DNA from 2 places in the Herbaspirillum sp. WKF16 genome. Region 1 is predicted to be linked to the other one. Evidence: predicted binding sites of a transcription regulator. Region 1 holds the regulator's gene; the other holds the start of a gene.
The links. Region 1 encodes LexA, which represses DNA repair genes until DNA is damaged. Its sites were predicted from a motif close to ACTGTATNNNNATACAGT; they were not measured.
Positions count from the first base shown of each region.

Region 2: the regulator LexA is predicted to act here: its motif matches at 3,933-3,950, upstream of ruvA (Holliday junction branch migration protein RuvA).

Region 1 covers NZ_CP118632.1:2,126,018-2,133,733, reverse strand. Annotated here, with positions in the region: gene Herbaro_RS09815 (replicative DNA helicase) at 1-1,088, opposite strand, end outside; gene rplI (50S ribosomal protein L9) at 1,326-1,778, opposite strand; gene rpsR (30S ribosomal protein S18) at 1,805-2,089, opposite strand; gene priB (primosomal replication protein N) at 2,141-2,434, opposite strand; gene rpsF (30S ribosomal protein S6) at 2,470-2,835, opposite strand; gene lexA (transcriptional repressor LexA) at 3,140-3,793, shown strand; gene Herbaro_RS09785 (tetratricopeptide repeat protein) at 4,031-5,992, shown strand; gene Herbaro_RS09780 (flagellin N-terminal helical domain-containing protein) at 6,323-7,411, shown strand; gene Herbaro_RS09775 (flagellar protein FlaG) at 7,490-7,716, shown strand, end outside.
Region 2 covers NZ_CP118632.1:396,062-403,777, forward strand. Annotated here, with positions in the region: gene purH (bifunctional phosphoribosylaminoimidazolecarboxamide formyltransferase/IMP cyclohydrolase) at 1-1,089, shown strand, start outside; gene Herbaro_RS01805 (GIY-YIG nuclease family protein) at 1,262-1,582, shown strand; gene yfcF (glutathione transferase) at 1,701-2,351, shown strand; gene ruvC (crossover junction endodeoxyribonuclease RuvC) at 2,384-2,926, shown strand; gene Herbaro_RS01820 (DUF808 domain-containing protein) at 2,951-3,886, opposite strand; gene ruvA (Holliday junction branch migration protein RuvA) at 4,008-4,586, shown strand; gene ruvB (Holliday junction branch migration DNA helicase RuvB) at 4,614-5,669, shown strand; gene Herbaro_RS01835 (2-keto-4-pentenoate hydratase) at 5,876-6,718, shown strand; gene Herbaro_RS01840 (YaiI/YqxD family protein) at 6,761-7,216, shown strand; gene Herbaro_RS01845 (DUF2147 domain-containing protein) at 7,293-7,716, opposite strand, start outside.

The DNA of each region.
Region 1 (7,716 bases):
TTCTCCGAAGAACTGCCGCCGTTGCCCGACATCAGCTGCAGGTAGTCGATGATGATCAGGCCGAGCTTGCCGCATTGGCGGGCCAGCCGGCGCGAACGGGCGCGCAATTCGATCGGCGACAGCGCCGGCGTTTCGTCGATGTAGAACTGGGCGTCGTTCATTTTCTGGATGGCGTGCGTCAGGCGCGGCCAATCCTCGTCCAGCAGGCGGCCCGTGCGCAGGCGGTGCTGGTCCAGGCGGCCGACCGAGCCCAGCATACGCATGGCCAGCTGGGCGCCGCCCATTTCCATCGAAAACACGGCCACCGGCAGGCCGCTGTCGATTGCGACGTTTTCACCGATGTTGATCGAGAACGCGGTCTTGCCCATCGACGGCCGCCCTGCCACGATGATCAGGTCGCCTGCCTGGAGGCCGGAGGTCATCTTGTCCAGGTCGATGAAACCGGTGGGCACGCCGGTGATGTCGCTGGACGCATCGCGGTTGTACAACTCGTCGATGCGCTCCACCACCTGCGTGAGCAGCGGCTGGATTTCCATGAAGCCCTGCGAGCCGCGCGAACCTTCCTCGGCGATGGCGAATATCTTCGATTCGGCTTCGTCCAGCATGGACTTGACGTCCTTGCCCTGCGGATTGAAGGCGTTGCCGGAGATCTCGTCGGCCACGGTGATCAGCTTGCGCAGGATGCCGCGGTCGCGCACGATCTCCGCGTAGCGGCGGATGTTGGCTGCGGAAGGCGTGTTCTGGGCCAACGCGTTGAGGTAGACCAGGCCGCCCACTTCCTCCGCCTTGCCGCTGGTCGACATGGCTTCGTAGACGGTGATCACGTCGGCCGGCTTGGTGCTGTTGATCAGCTTGACGATGTGCTCGAAGATGACGCGGTGGTCGAAGCGGTAGAAGTCTTCTGCGCTGACGAAGTCGGCAATGCGATCCCACGCCGCGTTATCGAGCAGCAGACCGCCGAGGACCGATTGCTCCGCCTCGATGGAATGCGGCGGCACGCGAAGAGCATCGATCTCAGGATCGGAGGACTCTTTCGGGCCGCGGAAAAACTCTTTTTTGGCGCGGGACGATTCTTTCATGGCGCGCATTATAACCTGCTGGGATTAAGCCCGTTCCGGGCCGGACGGCTATTTTGAGTGCCGGGCGCAAAGCCTTTTCGGCAGCGGCTTGCGGCGAAGCCATGCAAACCGCGGCGACAAAGTCGCCGGCCGCACGGCCTCAATGGCGTTTCCGGTGAAAACAATTTCCCCGAAACCCGGGGCAGCAATAAAAAAGCCAGGCGAACCCGGCTTTTTTATTGCAATCGAATTGCGAAGACGCAAATCTTAGGCTTGCTCGCCCTTGACTGCGATGGTCACGTCGACCACCACGTCGGTGTGCAGGGCAACCGAAACCGGGTGCTCGCCAACGATCTTCAGCGGGCCGTTCGGCAGGCGCACTTGCGACTTCTCGACGGCGAAACCTTGCTTGCCCAGGGCTTCTGCGATGTCGAAGTTGGTCACGGAACCGAACAGGCGACCGTCAACGCCGGCCTTCTGCGAGATTTCCACGGTATTGCCGTTCAGCTTCTCGCCTTGGGCTTGAGCAGCTGCCAGCTTCTCGGCGGCAGCCTTTTCCAGGTCGGCGCGCTTGGCTTCGAATTCGGCGATGGCCGATTCGGTAGCGCGACGGGCCTTGCGCTGGGGGATCAGGAAGTTGCGTGCGAAACCGTCCTTGACGCGGACGACATCACCCAGACCGCCGAGATTAACGATTTTTTCCAACAGAATAACTTGCATGTTTTTCTCCTATTTCTCGGCGTCGATTACGCGTTGTGCAGATCGGTGTAAGGCACCAAGGCCAGGTAACGAGCACGCTTGATCGCGGTGTCGACTTGACGTTGATAGTGCGCCTTGGTACCAGTCAGACGTGCCGGCATGATCTTGCCGTTTTCCTGGATGAAGTCCTTCAGGGTATCCACGTCCTTGTAATCGACCTGTTCAACGCCGGCGGCGGTGAAACGGCAGAATTTCTTGCGCTTGAACAGCGGGTTTTGCTGTTGACGCTTGTTTTTCAGCTTGCTTTTATCGAACTTTTTACCGAATGCCATTTTTGGCTCCTGTATCTAAAATTGGGTGAGATCTTGTCGGCCCCATGGGGCTCAATCGACCGGATCAAAATCAACGATGTGAAACACGATGCTCTTGCTGTTGCGATTCCTGCGGGCCAGAAATCCGGTGAACCGGAACATCCCGCCCAGCGTCGCCTTGTTGAGTCGACCGGAGATTTCCCCGGCGGCCATCGCCGCGACATCGAACTCGACCAGGCGCTTGATACCGGCTTCCATCTGCTCCGACTGATGCTGCAACCTGGCGGTCACGATCGGGATACCGGCCGGCGTATAACGCAACACATCACGTTCTGCCAGGCTGGCGATGACTTGAAGCTGGTTCACTCTCCGCTAGGAATGCTACGCAATCGCACAGCCGATCAGGCTGCCGGCGCTTCGGTACGGCTCTTGGCCGCGTCTTCCTTCTGCACTGCCTTCAGGATCGGCGAAGGACCGGTTTCGGCCTTCTTCATCTTGACGGTCAGGTGGCGCAGGACGGCGTCGTTGAACTTGAAACCGGTTTCGATTTCGGCCAGCGTTTCGCTGTCGACTTCGATATTCAGGCAGACGTAGTGTGCCTTGGCCAGTTTCTGGATCTGGTAAGCCAGTTGACGACGGCCCCAATCTTCGACACGGTGCACCTTGCCGCCGCGGGTGGTGACGATGCCCTTGTAACGCTCGATCATGGCCGGCACTTGCTCGCTTTGGTCCGGGTGGACGATAAATACGATTTCATAATGACGCATGTAGACTCCTTTTGGACTATTGACAAAACGCCCACCTCGGCGTCAAGACGAGTGTGGGAAGAGGAAAGCCGGCAATCATACAAGGTTTTCGCTGGAACAGCAATGCTGGCGGCCCCTTCTGCGGCCGCCAGCCGACATTTCCGTTCGTCGCCTATATAAATAGAGCGCGGGAGGCAAAGCGCGTACCGGCGTGACTGAAAAAATCCGCTGCGTCGCGCATGTTGCCGTTGACACAAAGATTGCACCTGTATAAAAATACAGACTGTTCATACAAACAGCCTTCCTCCAAAGAAAGGCATCCGACATGCTCAAGCTCACCGCGCGCCAGGAACAGATCCTCAACCTGATCAAGAACGCCATCGAAAACACCGGCTTCCCCCCGACGCGCGCAGAGATCGCCTCCGAACTGGGCTTTCGCTCGGCCAACGCCGCCGAAGAGCATCTTCAGGCGCTCGCCCGCAAGGGCGCCATCGAGATTTCACCGGGCACCTCGCGCGGCATCCGCCTGCGCGAATCCGGCGCCGGCCTGGCCCAGGCCGCCCGCCAGATGGCGCTGCCCCACCCCGCGCTGATGCAGCTGAACCTGCCGCTGGTCGGCCGCGTGGCGGCCGGCTCGCCCATCCTGGCGCAGGAACACATTGAAAAGAACTACCAGGTCGATCCCGCGCTGTTTTCTGCCCGCCCCGACTACCTGCTGAAGGTCCGCGGCATGTCCATGCGCGACGCCGGCATCCTGGACGGCGACATCCTGGCCGTCAAGAAAACCGGGGAAGCACGCAACGGACAGATTGTGGTGGCTCGCCTCGGCGACGACGTCACCGTCAAGCGCTACCAGAAGACCGGCGGCAATATCGCCTTGCTGCCCGAAAATCCGGATTTCGAACCCATCATCGTCTCCCCGGACACCGAGGATTTCACGCTCGAAGGCCTGGCAGTGGGCTTGCTGCGCAGCTGGTAAGCCAGGACCTCCCGACATGCCCGGTACGCCGGGCATGTCGCCCCCCCTCCCGCCCGGCCACCCGCTCCGGCACCGCAACGACAGCGTCGCAGCCGAACCTCAGCGCGCGCATTTCCCAAATCAAGGCTTTTTTGCGTTCTGTTCACACTTTCGTGCGCACGCGATGACGCATATCATGCGAACCTAACGAATTGCGCCCTGATGGCGCACACCCTCATCACATGCAAGGAACCTTTGATGTCGACGCGCAAGAGCAGTGCCAAATCATCGCCCACCACCAGCCAGCCCCAACTGCAAGACTTGCTGGACGTACGCCGCTGCCTTGACCTGCTCGACGACCACAAGACGGACGAGGCCAAGGCGCTGTGCGAGGCCGTACTCAAACGCGCCCCCAAACTGGTCTACGCCAACAATGCGCGCGGCCTCATCGCGATGCATGAAGAAAACTTCCCTGAAGCGGAAAGCTATCTGCGTCGCGCCGTCGACGCCGACCCCGAGAACCCGGAGTACATCACCAGCCTGGCCAATGCCGTCCTCAAGCAGTATCGCATCGACGAATCGGTCAAGCTGTTCGAACTTGCCATCAGCCACAACCGAGAATACCGCGATGCCCGCGTCGGCCTGGCCAACGCCCTGCATGAGAAAAACGATCCCGACGCATCGATCGCCTATTTCGAAGATGCGGTCAAGCGCGAGCCGGATGCACCAGGCCCGCTGTCGCACCTGGGACGCGCCCTGATCGACGGCCGCCGCTTCCCGGAGGCTGTCGCCACGATCCTGAAATCGCTGGAGCTGGATATTGCCTTCGCGCCATCCCACACCGCATTGGGCGAAGCTTTCCATGCGATGGCCATGTACAAGGAAGCACTGGAATCCTACAAAACCTCCCTGCTGCTGGATCCAACCGACATTTACGCCCACAACAAGATCGCAGACACCTACATCAAGCTCAACGAGCCCACCGAGGCGCACGAGCATTACCGCAAGATCATCGAGCTCGCCCCCAAGGATCCAAACAGCTACGCCAAGCTGGCCATCAGCTATGCAGCCAACAACGACCTTCATGAAGCCGCGATGTCGCTGTTCCGGCAGGCGCTCGACATCGATCCGCGCCACGTGCTGACGCTCAACAACCTCGGCGCCGTGTTGCATGACAACGGCCAGCTCCGGGAAGCTATCGAGTGTTTCGAGAAGGCGCTGAGCTACAAGCCGAACTATTCGACGGCCCGCCACAACATCGCGTTGAGCCAGTTGCTACAAGGCAATTTCAAGGCCGGCTGGGAAAATCATGAAAGCCGCCTGATCACCCGCGAGCGTTCCGACGTCTACCGGCTGATCCACAAGCTGTTCAATCTCATTCCGAAGTGGGATGGAGAATCTTCCCTGGCCGGCAAGTACATCCTGCTGATGCACGAACAGGGCTTCGGCGACAGCATCCAGTTCGTGCGCTACGTGCGCCTGCTGCAGGAGCAAGGCGCGCGCGTGGCGCTGCACGTCAAGGATCCGCTCTACCGCCTGTTCCAGACCTATTCGCCCGACGTCACCCTGGTGCGGGAAAAAGACCCCCTGCCGCCCTGCGACTGCGCCTATGTATTGATGAGCCTGCCGCTGGCCTGCGGTACCAACACGGTCGCCGACATCCCCGCATGGCCATCATATCTGTCAGCCGATCCAGGCCTGAAGGAGACCTACCGTACACTGATCGAGAGCCACAGCCCCTCAGCGCGACTGCGCGTAGGCATCGTCTGGGGCGGCAACCCCGAACACGGAAACGACCGCCGCCGGTCAATTCCGCTATCCAAGATGGAACCGCTGTTCAGGCTGCCCGGCATCGACTTCATTTCCCTGCAAAAAGGCCACCCCACCAAGGATCTCAATGGCTTGCCCAAAGAATTCCGCGTGTTTGACATGGGCGAGAAATTCAACGACTTCGCCGATACCGCGGCGGCCATTGCCAATTTGGATCTGGTCATCAGCGTGGATACATCGGTGGTCCACCTGGCCGGCGCCATCGGCGCCCGCACTTGGCTGATGTTGCCGTACACACCGGATTGGCGCTGGCTGATGGACCGGGAAGACTCACCCTGGTACCCAAGCATGCGCCTGTTCCGCCAGCCGGAGGCCGACGACTGGGACAGCGTCATCAGCAAGATGAGCAGCGAACTGGCCGCACTGCGCGACACCAAGACAGTCGGCTGAAGCACTGGCGACGCCTCCGTCGTCATAGCAAAACGACCGCCGCCCGCAAGGCCGCGGTCGTTTGCTTTTTGGCAACACAAATAGATCCCCATAAAAAGACTAAAGTTTTCAAAAAACAAGTCGAAAAAGGATTTGCTTGAACGTTTTATTAAGCACGCGGTTTTAGTTCGGAAGGCCCTGAAAAAGATTTTTGCGAATAGCCCTAAACTTTTTCCAAGGCCGCCCGATAAAGCAAACAACAGAGGTTGAAACGCCTGGGGCTCATGGGTAGAAGACCAAAGTTAAGCACTGAAACTCGGATCATCGGTCTCAAATCTTAGGAGAATTAGCATGGCATCAATCATCAATACCAACATTGCGTCGCTGAACACGCAACGTAACCTGAACAGCTCGCAAGCGTCGCTGAACACCTCGATCCAACGTCTGTCCTCGGGCCTGCGCGTCAACAGCGCCAAGGACGACGCCGCCGGCCTGGCAATTGCCGACCGCATGAACGCCCAGGTCAAGGGCCTGGCCGTTGCGCAACGTAACGCCAACGACGGTATCTCGATGGCGCAAACCGCTGAAGGCGCTCTGTCCACCGTGACCGACAACCTGCAACGTATGCGTGAACTGGCTGTGCAGGCCTCCAACGGCACCAACAGCGCCCAGGACCGCAAGACCCTGAACGACGAATACAAGCAACTGTCGGACGAAACCTTCCGCGTCCTGAACGGCACCCAGTTCAACGGCCAAAACCTGTTCACTGGCGTGGGCCAAGGCGCTTCGGCCGGTATTGGTTCCACCTCGGCCAACGTCAAGGCTGCTCTGACCCTGAGCTTCCAAGTCGGCGCCAACGTCACCGACAACAAGCTGAACGACCAGATCTCCATCTCCCTGGAAGACCTGTCGAACAACGGCACCATGGCCGACGTCATCGGCACCAGCGCCAAGGGCCTGATCGGCCAGGGCGACACCAGCGGCGTGAGCACCGCCCAAGCTACCTACACTTCGGCGAAGGCAGCTCTGGACAACCTGTTCGCTACCGGTTCGACCCTGACCTCCAACGCCCTGGCCGCTTCGGCTGTGAAGCTGCAAAGCGCCATCGACAGCGCCAAGCTGTCCCTGGACAAGGCAGTTGCCGCTCCGAGCGCACAAAGCGATGCACAAAAGGCCATCAAGAACCTGGACAAGGCCATCAGCCTGATCTCGTCCAAGCGTGCTGAATTCGGCGCCGTGCAGAACCGCTTCAACGCTGTGATCAGCAACCTGCAAGTGTCGAGCGAGAACATCACCGCGTCGCGCAGCCGTATCATGGACACCGACTACGCTGCAGAAACTGCAAACCTGACCCGTGCGCAGATCCTGCAACAAGCTGGTACCGCGATGCTGTCGCAAGCGAACTCGGCACCGCAGTCGGTCCTGTCGCTGTTGAAATAAGCCTGATAGCTAGGTAGGATGACGTGCGGAGGATAGCGAGTATTCTCCGCACGTTCCTTTAAGGAAGGGAGTAGTACCATGGCGATTGCCCCACTTAATATAAGCGCCGCTGGCGACTCCGGCACCGCGTATGCACTGCCGCAGGCCGCCGCCAAGGCAGATCCAGTGGTGTCGACCGTTGCACCGGCAGCATCCCCGGAAGCGCGCCGCGCAACCGAAAGCGATGTCAACGACGCCGTCGGCAAGTTGAATGATTTTGCAGCAAAGAACGCTTCGGCCTTGAATTTCTCCAAGGACCAGGATAC
Region 2 (7,716 bases), 1.7 Mb from region 1:
GACCTGCCCTACGAGAAACGTTTCGCGCTGGCCAAGAAGGTCTTCGCGCACACCGCGCAATACGACGGCGCCATCACCAACTACTTCACCTCGCTGGGCGAAGACAAGCAGCACGCCACCCGCAGCGCCTACCCGGCCACGCTGAACCTGCACTTCGAGAAGGTGCAGGACATGCGCTACGGCGAGAACCCGCACCAGGCCGCGGCCTTCTATCGCGACATCAGGAAGGTCGAGGGCGCGCTGGCCAACTACACCCAGCTGCAGGGCAAGGAACTGTCCTTCAACAACATCGCCGACGCCGACGCCGCATGGGAATGCGTCAAGAGCTTCGATGCGGCCGCTGAGGCCGCCTGCGTGATCATCAAGCACGCCAACCCCTGCGGCGTGGCGATCGGCGCCAACCCGCTGGAAGCCTACAGCAAGGCGCTGCAGACCGACCCGACCTCGGCCTTCGGCGGCATCATCGCCTTCAACCGCGAGCTCGACGGCGCCGCCGCCGAAGCCGTGGCCAAGCAGTTCCTGGAAGTGCTGATCGCGCCCTCCTTCAGCGCCGAGGCCAAGCAGGTCTTCGCCGCCAAGCAGAACGTGCGCCTGCTGGAAATTCCCCTGGGCGGCGGCTTGAACGGCTACGACATCAAGCGCGTCGGCGGCGGCCTCCTGGTGCAGTCGCCGGACGCCAAGAACGTGCTGCTGGCCGACGTGAAGGTGGTCAGCAAGAAGCAGCCGACCCCGCAACAGCTGCAAGACCTGATGTTCGCCTGGCGCGTGGCCAAGTTCGTGAAGTCGAACGCCATCGTGTTCTGCGGCAACGGCATGACCCTGGGCGTCGGCGCCGGCCAGATGAGCCGCATCGACTCCGCGCGCATCGCCTCGATCAAGGCGCAGAACGCCGGCCTGACGCTGGCCGGTTCGGCCGTGGCCTCGGACGCCTTCTTCCCGTTCCGCGACGGCCTGGACGTGGTGGTCGACGCCGGCGCGACCTGCGTGATCCACCCGGGCGGCTCCATGCGCGACCAGGAAGTGATCGACGCCGCCAACGAGCGCGACGTCGTCATGCTGCTGACCGGCACCCGCCACTTCCGCCATTGATCGCGACGTCCGCCGACGCATGGCGGACGATGCAGGCGAAACGCGAAAACGCCCGGCATGCCCGGGCGTTTTTTTGTAAGCACACAACCTGAAAATATCCGTCGTCCCAGCGAAAGCTGGGATCCAGTGACGTTGACGGCTTACGAATTATCGGTTTGCTCCACAAACGCCGATGTACGCAAGTGCCGGCGCAGTGTACGTTCGGAGCCATGGCCTATACGTCTACCTTCTGGCAAGCCGAAGAAGCGGCAGCTTGTACATCGGCATGACCAATGATCTGATCCGTCGTGTCCATGAACACAAGCAAGGCCTGGTCGCCGGCTTCACGCAGAAATACAAGATCAGGATTCTCGTGTATGTTGAGGTCTTCGATTCTGCGTATGACGCCATTGCCAGGGAAAAACAATTAAAGACCTGGAACAGGGCATGGAAGATTGCCCTGACTCAGGCCGAAAATCCTTACTGGAATGACTTGTACCGGCAGTTCGTCTGAACGCTGAACGTCGCTGGATCCCAGCTTTCGCTGGGACGACGGCGATAGTGGCATGCGCCCGGCGATGCATCTGCGCCGACGTGCAGCGCAATTCCGGATATCCAACAGGGAGTACACATTGAACACGCCCCAATTCAAGCTCTACGTCGACGCCCAGTTCATCAGCCCCTACGCCATGTCGGCCTTCGTCACGCTGACCGAGAAGGACTTGCCGTTCGAGCTGCTGTCCATCGACCTGGCCTCGCGCCAGAACCAGGCGCCGGGCTATGCCAGCGTGTCGCTGACGCGCCGCGTGCCGGCCTTGTCGGAGGGCGATTTCCACCTGGCCGAGTCGACCGCGATCTCCGAGTACCTGGAGGAACGCTTCCCGGCGCCCGGGCACCGCGCGGTCTATCCGGCCGACGTCAGGCTGCGCGCCAAGGCGCGCGAGATCCAGGCCTGGCTGCGCAGCGACCTGCTGGCGGTGCGCCAGGAGCGCCCCACCGAGGTAGTGTTTTATGGCGAAGGCTTTGCGCCGCTGTCGGCATCGGCCAAGGCGGCCGCCGCCAAGCTCACCGTCGCCGTGCAGGACCTGCTGGACGGCAAGGAACACCTGTTCGGCCAATGGTGCATCGCCGATACCGACCTGGCGCTGATGCTCAACCGCCTGGCCATGCATGGCGACGAACTGCCGCCGGAGCTGGCGCGCTACGCCAAGGCGCAATGGCAGCGTCCCTCGGTGCAGCAGTGGGTACGCCAGGCGCAGGCGATGAAGGCGGCCACGCCGTAACAGGCAGGCCGCGATCGGTTAGACTGGCGGGCATGAAAATCATCGGCATCGACCCCGGCCTGCGCACCACCGGCTTCGGGGTCATCCACAAGCAGGGCAACAAGCTTTCCTACATCGCTTCCGGCACCATCAAGACGCCGGACGGCGATCTTCCCTCGCGCCTGAAAGTGATCCTGGCCAGCGTCTCCGAAGTGGTGCGCACCTACACGCCGGACTGCGCCGCCATCGAGAAGGTGTTCGTCAACGTCAACCCACATTCCACCTTGCTGCTGGGCCAGGCGCGCGGCGCGGCGATCTGCGCGCTGGTCAACGCCGACCTGGCGGTGGCCGAGTACACCGCGCTGCAGGTCAAGCAGGCCGTGGCCGGCCACGGCAAGGCGCAGAAGGCCCAGGTGCAGGAGATGGTGGCGCGGCTGCTGCAGCTGCCCGGCCTGCCGGGCACCGATGCGGCCGATGCGCTGGGTGTGGCGATCTGCCATGCCCACGGCGGCGACGTGCTGGCCAACCTGGGCGCGCTGGCGCCCGCGCTGGCCAAGAAGGGTATCCGCATGCGCGGCGGACGGCTGGTCGGCTGACGGGCGTGATCCTGGCGGGGAGGCCTACTTCCTGAACGCGGCCAAGATACGCTGCGCCAGCGCCACCCCGGCCAGCACCACTGCGCCGGCGACCACGCCGAACAGCGCATTCAATATCGTCGGCGCGATGGCCGACAACACCCCGCCCAGCACCGGCAGGGGTTCGATCGCAGCGGCCGCTGCCTCGATGCCGTGATGCGCGAACGGCAGGCCGTGCGTCAGGATGCCGCCGCCCACCATGAACATGGCCGCCGTGCCGATCACCGACAGGCTGCGCATCATCTTCGGCGCGGCCGCCAGCACCGCGCGTCCGAGCGCCGCCCGGGCGCGCCCGAAGGCATCGGCGCCGGCCGTGCGCAGCAGGTAGAGGCCGCCGTCGTCGAGCTTGACGATGGCCGCGACGATGCCGTACACCCCCGCCGTCATGATCAGGGCGATGCCCACCAGCACCGTGATCTGCTGCTGCAGCGGCGCGCCGGCCACGGTGCCCAGCGTGATGGCGATGATCTCGGCCGAGAGGATGAAGTCGGTGCGCACCGCGCCCTTGATCTTGTCCTGTTCGTAGGCGGCGGGATCGACGTCGGCGGACGCCGTGGCGGCGCTCTCGTGATGCACGTCGTCGTGCGGCAGGTACTTGTGCGCCAGTTTCTCGAAGCCCTCGAAGCACAGGAAGGCGCCGCCCAGCATCAGCAGCGGCGTCACCGCCCAGGGGATGAAGGCGCTGATGGCCAGCGCCGCCGGCACCAGGATCGCCTTGTTCTTCAGCGAGCCCTTGGCCACCGCCCACACCACCGGCAGCTCGCGGTCGGCCTTCACGCCGGCCACCTGCTGGGCGTTCAGGGCCAGGTCGTCGCCCAGCACGCCGGCGGTCTTCTTGGCGGCCAGCTTGGTCATCAGGGACACGTCGTCCAGCACCGAGGCGATGTCGTCGATCAGTGCGAAGAAGGCGCTGCCTGCCATGTTGTTCCTTTGCTCATGCGGGTTGTTTGATCGGGGCGCGGACGATACTGTTTATCCGAACAGTGTTGTATCATCCCGTGATTATCACAGAAGCTGCATTCCAAGCACACCACGCCACGCCATGATCGGTCGCCTTTCCGGAATTCTGTTCGAAAAAAATCCCCCGAATCTGCTGGTCGACTGCAACGGCGTCGGCTACGAGGTGGCGGTGCCGATGAGCACCTTCTACAACCTGCCGGGTCTGGGCGAGAAGGTGGTGCTGCTGACCCACCTGGCCATCCGCGAGGATGCGCATATCCTGTTCGGGTTTGGGACGGCCGAGGAGCGCAATACGTTCAAGGAGCTCATCAAGATCTCCGGCGTCGGCGCGCGCACCGCGCTGGCGATCCTCTCGGGCATGTCGGTGGCGGACCTGGCCCAGGCGGTGACGCTGCAGGAAGCCGGACGCCTGACGCGCGTGCCCGGCATCGGCAAGAAGACCGCCGAGCGGCTGTTGCTGGAACTCAAGGGCAAGCTCGGCGCCGACCTCGGCGCGGCCGGCGGCGCGGTCCATACCGACGCCTCGGCCGACATCCTCAACGCGCTGCTGGCGCTGGGCTATTCCGACAAGGAAGCCACGCTGGCCATGAAGCAGGTGCCCAAGGACGCCAGCGTCTCGGACGGCATCAAGCTGGCGCTCAAGGCCCTGTCCAAGGGATAACGCAAGCCGCGCACACAGGACCATCGCATGAGCATCCAGACCGACGATTTTTCCGAACAGCGCATCATCTCCGCCACGCCGGCTTCGGCCAACGAGGAGGCGATCGAACGCGCCCTGCGCCCCAAGCAGCTCGACGAGTACGTTGGCCAGGAGAAGGTGCGCAGTCAGCTGGAGATCTTCATCGCCGCCGCGCGCGGCCGCGGCGAGCCGCTCGACCACACGCTGCTGTTCGGGCCGCCCGGCCTGGGCAAGACCACCATGGCCCACATCATCGCCCGCGAGATGGGCGTGAACCTGCGCCAGACCTCCGGCCCGGTGCTGGAGCGCGCGGGCGACCTGGCGGCGCTCCTGACCAACCTCGAGGCCAACGACGTCCTGTTCATCGACGAGATCCACCGCATGTCGCCGGTGGTGGAGGAAATCCTCTACCCGGCGCTGGAGGACTACCAGATCGACATCATGATCGGCGAGGGCCCGGCGGCGCGCTCGGTGCGCCTGGACCTGCAGCCCTTCACCCTGGTCGGCGCCACCACCCGCGCCGGCATGCTGACCAATCCGCTGCGCGACCGCTTCGGCATCGTCGCCCGGCTGGAGTTCTACACGCCGTCCGAGCTGGCGCGCATCGTCACGCGCAGCGCCGGCCTGTTGAACGCGCCCATCGTGGAAGAGGGCGCGCTGGAGATCGCCCGGCGCAGCCGCGGCACCCCGCGCATCGCCAACCGCCTGCTGCGCCGCGTGCGCGATTACGCCCAGGTCAAGGGCAGCGGCGAGATCACGCGCGACATGGCCGACGCCGCGCTGGTGATGCTGGACGTCGACCCGGTCGGCTTCGACCTGATGGACCGCAAGCTGCTGGAGGCGGTGCTGTTCAAGTTCAGCGGCGGCCCGGTCGGGCTGGACAACCTGGCCGCGGCCATCGGCGAGGAGCGCGACACCATCGAAGACGTGCTGGAGCCCTACCTGATCCAGCAAGGCTACCTGCAGCGCACCCCGCGCGGGCGCATCGCCACGCCGGCCGCCTACCAGCACTTCGGCGTGACAGCGCCGCGCACCAGCCCCAACGGCGATCTCTGGGGCGGTTGAGCGGCCCTTCGGGAAGGCCGGCGAAAGCGCCGATTCCCGCTGGCTGCGAGCGACTGTTGCGCTCCAGGAAAGAGCGCTTTGCACAAAACATTTCAATCGCATGAAATTGTTGCCTGAACTCGCAGAAAGGCGAGTTTTTACTTGTGCAAAAACTAATCGTCATCGACAATGCATAGCTATTCACTATCTTTCGATGTGAGCCAGTCATGCTAATGTCGAGCCAAGCCAGCCGTTACGCGCATCAACTCCTCGATGCGCGGGCCAACTCCCGGCAGATCCCCCTCATCTCCCAGTCCGAGACGCTCTCCGTCGAAGACGCCTACGACATTGCCTTCAGCATCCGCAATATCCGCGTCGCGCAGGGCGAGCAGCCGATCGGCCGCAAGATCGGCTTCGTGGTGCACAAGCAGTGGTCGCGCTACGGCGTGATCGACGATGCCCGCATCCCGACCTGGGCGCCGATGTACGACACCACGGTGCGCTTCGCCGAAGACAATCACGGCCTGCAGTCGCTGGCCGGCGCGGTGCAGCCGCGCATCGAACCGGAGATCGTCTTCAAGCTGGGCAAGACGCCGGCCCCGGGTGCGACCCTGGACGAACTGGCCGACTGCCTGGAGTGGATGGCGCACGGCTTCGAGATCGTGGCCTGCCCGTTCGCCAACTGGGAGTTCACGGTGGCCGACTCGATCGCCGCCTTCGGCCTGCACGGCACGCTGATCGTCGGCGAGCCGCATGTGCTGTCCTCGGCCACCCGCCACCACCTGCCGCAGATCCTGGCCGGCGCCAGCGTCTCGCTGTCGTGCAATACCGAGACCTCCAGCGTGCTGCGCGCGGCCGGCTTCTGCAACGACGAGATGGACAGTCCGCTGCACGCGTTGTGGCACCTGCATGAGCTGCTGCAAAAGCAGACCCAGTTCCGCCAGCTGCAGGCCGGCGAGATCATCACCACCGGCACCTGGACCGATGCCCTGCCGATCAAGGCCGGGCAGACCTGGGTCACCGCCTTCTCCGGCGTGACGCTGCCGGGCCTGACCGTTTCCTTCGTTTGACTTCCGCGCCGCTGGCCGCCATGCCGGCGGCGGCTCCACATCATGCAGATCTGGGTTGACGCCGACGCCTGCCCGGGCGTCATCAAGGACATGCTGTTTCGCGTGGCCGACCGCACCGGCATCGTGGTGACGCTGGTGGCCAACCGCGCGCTGCGCACGCCGCCCTCGCGCCACATCAAATCGGTGGTGGTGCCGCAGGGCTTCGACGTGGCCGATCGCGAGATCGTCAGGCTGGCCCAGGCCGGCGACCTGGTCATCACCGCCGACATCCCGCTGGCCGCCGACGTCGTCGCCAAGGGCGGCGCCGCGCTCAACCCGCGCGGCGAGCTCTACACCGCCGACAACATCGGGCAGCACCTGCACATGCGCAACTTCATGGAAGAACTGCGCGGCAGCGGCGTCGAGACCGGCGGCCCGCCGGCGTTCAGCCAGGGCGACGGCCGCGCCTTCGCGCGCGAGCTGGACCGCTACGTGCAGAAGCACAAGCCGGCCGGCTGACGGCGGCTGCAAACGAAAACGGCAACGATGCGCTCGTTGCCGTTTTGCCTTCCATCGTTGCCGCCCTGCGCGGCGCTCAATCCCCTTCGCGCACCCAGGTCTGCGTGCGGCCCAGCATCGGCATGCCCACATAGCCGCGCACGTTGAGCTTCTTCCCTTCCTCGATCACGGTCAGCTTGCTCTTGTAGAGCTTGCCGTTGGCCGGATCGAGGATCTGGCCGCCGCTGTATTCCTCGCCGTCCTTCTTCAGGCCCGAGAGGATGGTCATGCCGATGATGGGCTGACCCTTGAGCTCGCCCTCGCATTTCTCGCATGTCGGGTTCTGGTTTTCCTCGGCCGGGCGGAACAGCTTCTCGATCTTGCCGGACAGTTCGCCGTTGTTCTCGGTGATGCGGATGAGCGCCTTGGGTTTGCCGGTGGCATCGTCGATGTTCTTCCACAGGCCGACCGGGGAGCCGTCGGCGAAGGCGCAGGACGAGGCGGCGAGCAATGCGGCGATG